Regions from separate parts of the Anaerosinus gibii genome, predicted to be linked through region 1. Evidence: riboswitches for the same ligand, from Rfam matches in the RefSeq annotation. Region 1 holds a riboswitch; the other holds the start of a gene.
The links. Region 1 has a riboswitch for FMN ahead of ribD (bifunctional diaminohydroxyphosphoribosylaminopyrimidine deaminase/5-amino-6-(5-phosphoribosylamino)uracil reductase RibD). Riboswitches for the same ligand answer to the same signal wherever they lie in the genome.

Region 1 (3,417 bases):
TACAACAATTGCATTATCATCCTTTGTCATACTTAGAATTGTTCCAATTCCGTCAATATGACCACTAACGATATGCCCCCCAAATCGATCACCTAATGCTAAAGTTCTTTCTAAATTTACAACATCACCAATCTTGAGCTGTGATAAAACAGTTCTTTTTACTGTCTCTGGCATAACATCCGCTGTAAAGTCATGTTGATTATAACGAACAACCGTAAGGCAAGTTCCATTGACTGCAATACTGTCTCCTATTTTTACATCTTCAAGCACTTTTTTTGCCGTAATTGTAAGTTGAATTGATTTAGCACCAGATTGAATTGCCTTTACGATTCCTAATTCTTCAATAAGCCCTGTAAACAATAACCTATGCCTCCTTATCTTACATAGCCGGTAATTAAAATATCTTCATCAAAGCGCTCCGTAGTAATATCATTTAACTGATAGGCATCTTTCATATAAAAAGTTCCTTTTCCGCCTATCGGAGAAGCTGCATCTGTTCCGCCAATAATTTTAGGTGCAATAAAGCAATGCACCTTATCCACTAAATGTTCAACAAAAAATGAATAATTTATTCTTGAACCACCCTCAACCAAGATACTACAAATATTTTTTTCAGCTAAAATTTTAAGTAGATCACTTAAATCAACTTGATCAGCTTTTTCCTTCGTCACAATCACTTCAATTCCTACTTGAAGTAAAGCCGCGATTTTTTCTTGAGATGCTCTTTCTGTAACCGCAAGAATAGTATGTGCACTTTTATTCGTTATAACAATAGAATCTAAGGGAATTCGTGCCTTGCTATCGACAATGATGCGAACTGGATTTTTTCCCAAGTGGTCTAGTCTTGTTGTTAACGTAGGATTATCAGCTAAAACAGTCCCAATTCCAACTAAAATTCCATCATATAAATCACGTAATTGATGTACGAATTTACGTGATTTTTCATTTGTTATCCATTTTGAATCCCCAGAAACAGTTGCAATTTTTCCATCTAAAGTCATCGCCGTTTTTACGACAATAAAGGGCATTTTATGTACAATCCACTTTAGAAAAACTTCATTTAGTTTCTCTGCCTCATCGCGACATACACCCTCAACCACTTCAATTCCTGCTGCTTTTAATTCTTTTAATCCATTTCCTGCAACCAGTGGGTTCGGATCAGTCATCGCTACAATGACTCTTTTTATCCCTGCTTTTATTATCGCTTGGCAGCAAGGTGGTGTTTTTCCATAATGCGAACACGGTTCTAACGTAACATAAATATCTGCACCTTTTGCTAACTCTCCTGCTTGGTGTAGCGCATGAATTTCAGCATGCTCTGTTCCAGCTTTTCTATGCCAGCCTTGTCCCACAATTCGATTATCTTTTACAATAACGGCACCAACTAATGGATTTGGCGTTGTTCGCCCTGATGCATAGGCAGCGATTCTTAATGCTTCACGCATATAAATTTCATCCATTAAATCATCTCCCTAAAAATAAAGAGACTATTAAAAAGAGATTCATCCCTTTTAACAGCCTCAGACAGACATACCTATAGTAAATAAAAATTCCTATAAGCTAAGTCTTTTTTCATCCAGACTATACTGTCGGCCTCGGAATTTCACCGAATCTGCCAAAAGGCTCGCGGGCTTTACCGCCGGTAAGGAGTTTCACCTTCCCCAAAGACTGCTTAAATTATATATAAATAATAATTAGATTCTAACATCGTGCACCAAAATAATCAAGTAAATTTATCATAGATTCTTACTATCGGAAGATTTTACAATTTCAGATAAAACTCTTTTTACTAAGTCATCTGAAATATCATTACGAATAATTACCTGCCCAATCGAGTTCATCAATACCCACTTTACTTTACCACTCGTCACTTTTTTATCCCGACCAATAAATTCAAATAAGTTTTCAACCGTACAATCAAAAGCATATAAAGGCAACTGAAATTTTTGTATAATCTGAATGACTCTATTTAAAACCGTTTCATCAATAAGCCCTAAATAGAGACTTAATAAGGCGGCTCCATGCATTCCTATCCCAACTGCTTCACCATGATTATATTTTTTATAACCAGTATCACTTTCAACCGCATGCGCAATTGTATGCCCAAAATTCAAAATAATCCGCAGTCCAGCTTCCTTTTCATCTTTACTCACCACATCTGCCTTTATCTCACATGAACGCCGAATTATATGAGATAATGTATTTTTATCAAGTTCCAATATTTTTTGACTATTTGTATCTAAATAATCAAAAAACTTATCGTCAGCAATAATCCCATATTTAATAATTTCCGCTAATCCTGAATAAATTTCACGTTGCGGAAGTGTTTCTAATATCTCTAAATCAATCAGAACAAATTTAGGTTGATAAAAAGCACCAATCAAATTTTTACCTAACCCGTGATTAATTGCAACCTTTCCACCTACACTTGAATCTACTTGCGCTAATAGGCTGGTTGGAATCTGTATAAATGGTACACCACGCAAATAAGTAGCAGCAATAAAGCCTGTTAAATCTCCAACCACGCCCCCGCCTAATGCGATTATCGGAGATTTTCTATCTAACCCCAATTCAATTACTTTCGTATAAATTTTTTGTGCGATATTAAATGATTTTGCCTGCTCACCTGCATGAACAACAAACAAATCGAATGCAAACCCATTTTGATTCAGGATATTTAATAGTTTATCCCCATATAAAAGCGCTACATTACTATCTGAAATTAACAAGCCTCGCTTTGAAAAAGAAAAGGATTGCATCAGTACTTCTAATTGGTCCAAAAAGCCTTCACCAATATGAATATCGTAACTCTGACTACCAAGCACAACGCTAACCTCTTGCACGTAAAATCCCCCCTTTTCTCATAAAATCAATGATTTTATCTGTTACTTGTAACGGCGAAATATTGCTTGTATCAATCACACAATCCGCTTTATGATAAAATTCTATACGAGCTTTTAGCAACTCTTCAATTACCTTACGTCGATCAACCGTTTCTAATAAAGGACGTGAATTTCTTCTGCTAGTTCTCTCTAAAATAGAATCAATTGAAGCAGTTAGTGAGACAACAACTCCATTTTGGCTTAGCAAATTCATATTATGTGGATTAAGAACCACACCTCCGCCAGTTGAGATAACTGCATGATGATATTTGGCAATAGTTTCGATAACTTCTGTTTCTCTTTCGCGAAAATATTTTTCTCCATATTTTTGAAACATTTCCGGAATACTCATCTTATTTACAGCTTCAATCTTATTATCAGTGTCGATAAAAGAATACCCTACTCTATTAGCCAATAATCGTCCAGTACTCGTTTTTCCTGTGCCCATAAAGCCAATTAATATAACATTTTTCATCATATCACCTATTTATTCTTGCTATGTAATGATCTATTGCTGCCTTTAAGTCACAAATAT
Region 2 (3,417 bases), 810 kb from region 1:
CGAAGAAATGGCGTGGGAACGTTTTAAAGCACATGATTTAGTTGGTATGGATAGGGTAGATAATCGTTAAAATAGGGAAACTTCGATAGAGTGGGGTTAGGAAGATGAATGAATTATTATCGAATGTATTAACAAGAAAAAGCGTTTATCAATTTGAATCAAGGCAAATTGTTGGGGATGAATTATGTGATATTTTAGATGCTGGGCAATTTGTGTCAGATACAATTCAAATTCAAAATTGGCATTTTCTCGTTATTCAGAAAACGGAAGTTTTAAATCGTATTCGTCAATTATGGAAAGATGAATTAAGTAATAATCGGGCGATGCAAAATAGTATCTCGATGGCGCCGACATTAATTATTGTATCAAGTCAAAAGGATGATACAGACACGATTAATGCTGCGAATGCGACGATTGGTAATATGATGCTGGCTGGCGATAGAAAGGGTATAGGCTGTTGTTGGTTGCCGTTTATTCAATCCTTATTTAAAAGCGAAGAAGGATGTCAGTTAAAACAAGACTTAAATATTCCCGAAGAATATATTTATTCTAGTGCATTGGCAATCGGGTATAAACCGAACATGCATAAACAAGAGGTATTAAAACACAACTGCATCGTAAATTTTATACGTTAATTATGGATAATAAAAACAGCTATGAAATATCTCAATTGAGATGGCTCATAGCTGTTTTGTTTATTTATTAAACTGTTTGCGATATGCAATAAGATCAGGAATACTTACAATCGGAAAGTTATGTTTTTTTGCATAATCGACAAGACCTGGTAAGCGAGTCATTGTTCCATCTGGGTTTGTTATCTCACAAAGAACACCGCATGGTTTCAATCCGGCAAGCCTTGCTAAATCGACAGTCGCTTCGGTATGACCGTCACGCTCAAGAACACCGCCTTGTTTTGCACGAAGCGGGAACACATGTCCTGGTCTATTTAAATCGGATGGTTTGGCTCCATCGGCAATCGCAGCTTTGACTGTAGTAACGCGATCGGCCGCTGATACTCCTGTCGTTACACCCATAACCGCTTCAATTGATTCAGTAAATCCTGTGCCAAAAGGACTCGTATTATGTTCAACCATCATTGGGATTCCAAGTTCAGCAATTTTGCCTTCTGTTAAACAAAGGCAAACAATGCCACTGCAATCGCGAATTTGCATTGCCATTTGCTCATTGGTTAGAGTTTCCGCAGCGAAAATTAAATCGCCTTCATTTTCGCGATTCTCATCATCGACAACGATGACGCCCCTACCCTGTTGAAATGCGCGGATTGCTTTTTCAACGCGTTCAATTTCTGTACCGAATTGAGATAATAAATTTTCCTTCATCAAAAATTCCTCCAAATAATAATTTGGACTTATAGAAGGGTGAGTAAAAAGACAGAATATTACTGCCTACTCTCTTTCATCCAGACTTTAACTGTCGGTACCGGATTCGCACCGGTTCTGCTGACTTTCTAAAAAGAAACGCTTGCGGACTTTCAATATTGATTACCGCCGATTGGGAATTTCACCCTACCCTGAGAATAAGTCATACAATACTATATGATACTCTTTGGAAGGGTAAAGTCAAGAATTTATTTCTTTTTTGGATATTTTAATTGTACGAGATATTGATTTGCTTTTGCTCGGATTGTGGATCCTCCGCTGCCAAATTCATCATCATTTTGTAAAATGGCCAAATCCCATCTTTCTTTAGAATGCAAGTCCCCATACATTCCATAAGGAACTCCGTTATTTTCATAAGGCGGGAAAATTCTATCGACGTTATCGCCAGCTTCTCCATGAGTCATTACGTGTTCAATATCAATTGGAATATCTAACGCATAGGCGAGAACTGCAATTGATTTGGCTAAATTCTCAATTTGAACTTTGGTCGGCGGTTCGGGCCCTATGTCTTCCGGCGTCGCTTGATAAGCAGCATTTATTGTAATCCCAATACTTCCGCTATTCCGCATATAGGTATGCGGACGAAGTTCAGATAAACTTTTGCCTGATAAATAGATTGCTCCATCGTAGTCGATATTAATATGATAAGCATCAAATAATTCGCTATAAGGCATACCAGTCCAATGTAGGTAAATTTTAATGGGACGATTTTTTGCTTGCGCTGCTTTTAATAAAGCTGGTTTGGCGTTATAGGCTAACGTTTCAAGTTCTGACAAAGAAATAATAGAGAACTTTTCAGAATCTGAATATTCAGGTGTATTTGCGAAGCTGGATATTGGAAAAAAGCAAAGACAGAAAATAAAAAACAAAATTTTTTTATAGTTTAACAATGATAAAATTCTCCCATCTACGCAATATTTATCAATTATACTACAATTTAAATTATGGTCAAAGGTAATTTTTACGTTCATGTCGAATTTTACTTCAAAGTAGTTAGCGGTGTCATAGTTAGGAGAGATTGCCTTGGTATATGGAGTTATCGATATTGGCTCAAATACAATTCGAATGACGATTTATAAAGTTGAAAATGTTAAGTTTCGTGTTTTATTGCATAAGAAAGATGCAACTGGTTTAGCTTCTTATGTAAAAAATGGAGCGATGTCTAAACAAGGAATTGAGAAAGCATGTCATGTTTTAAATAAATATAGAATGATTTTAGAAAATTTTAATGTGCAGAATAAATATGCATTTGCTACAGCTGCATTTCGTAATATATCAAATAGTAGGGAAGCTGTAGATGAAATTGAGCAACAAACAAATTTAAAAATAGAAGTGATATCGGGAGAGGAAGAAGGTAAGTTAAGTTTTATTGGTGCATCAAGATTGCAATCATTATCAGATGGAATATTGATTGATATTGGTGGCGGTAGTACGGAATTGGTCATCTATAAAAAAGGAATTTATCAGAAAGCTTTGAGTTTACAAATAGGGTCTTTGAGTGCTTATCGGGATTATATTGTAGGATTACATCCAACAATAGAGGAAAAAGAGAAGATTGAACGGGCTGTTTTAGAAAAATTAGAGCAAACGGATGATAAAGATTTTACACATGCGCAATATAAGTTTGGGTATGGAGTGGGGGGAACGGTAAGAGCGGTAAATAAATTAAAGCAGAATTTTTATCAAAATCTACAATGGCGTAATGAATTGGAATCAAAAGATGTTTATCAAATTACAGAGGTGTTAATGCAAGAAAGAGAAAAAGCTCCACGGCAGCTTTTAGATGTGATTTCGAGAATCGCACCATATCGTTTGCGTACGTTGATGCCTGGATTGATTATTTTAAACACATTGTTAAAAAAGTATGAAAGCTGCTTATTAAGGGTAAGTATGTCTGGTGTTCGAGAAGGTTACTTGTATAGTAAAGTGTTAAGTCATCATACCTAAAGCTTAGGTTTAGGATCATGTAGACAGGTTAAACATTTGTCCTTTGAGTAAAAACATAGAGAAAAAATAT

Region 2: another riboswitch for FMN. It lies ahead of ribB (3,4-dihydroxy-2-butanone-4-phosphate synthase); the one in region 1 lies ahead of ribD (bifunctional diaminohydroxyphosphoribosylaminopyrimidine deaminase/5-amino-6-(5-phosphoribosylamino)uracil reductase RibD).

The regions. Positions count from the first base shown of each region.
Region 1 is NZ_CP120678.1:1,254,683-1,258,099, reverse strand. Features, by position in the region: gene P3F81_RS06010 (riboflavin synthase) at 1-360, opposite strand, end outside; gene ribD (bifunctional diaminohydroxyphosphoribosylaminopyrimidine deaminase/5-amino-6-(5-phosphoribosylamino)uracil reductase RibD) at 375-1,460, opposite strand; FMN riboswitch at 1,561-1,673, opposite strand; gene aroB (3-dehydroquinate synthase) at 1,737-2,843, opposite strand; gene P3F81_RS05995 (shikimate kinase) at 2,830-3,357, opposite strand; gene aroC (chorismate synthase) at 3,362-3,417, opposite strand, start outside.
Region 2 is NZ_CP120678.1:2,065,088-2,068,504, reverse strand. Features, by position in the region: gene queF (preQ(1) synthase) at 1-70, shown strand, start outside; gene P3F81_RS09925 (nitroreductase family protein) at 105-635, shown strand; gene ribB (3,4-dihydroxy-2-butanone-4-phosphate synthase) at 696-1,340, opposite strand; FMN riboswitch at 1,405-1,543, opposite strand; gene P3F81_RS09915 (N-acetylmuramoyl-L-alanine amidase) at 1,589-2,290, opposite strand; gene P3F81_RS09910 (Ppx/GppA phosphatase family protein) at 2,424-3,347, shown strand.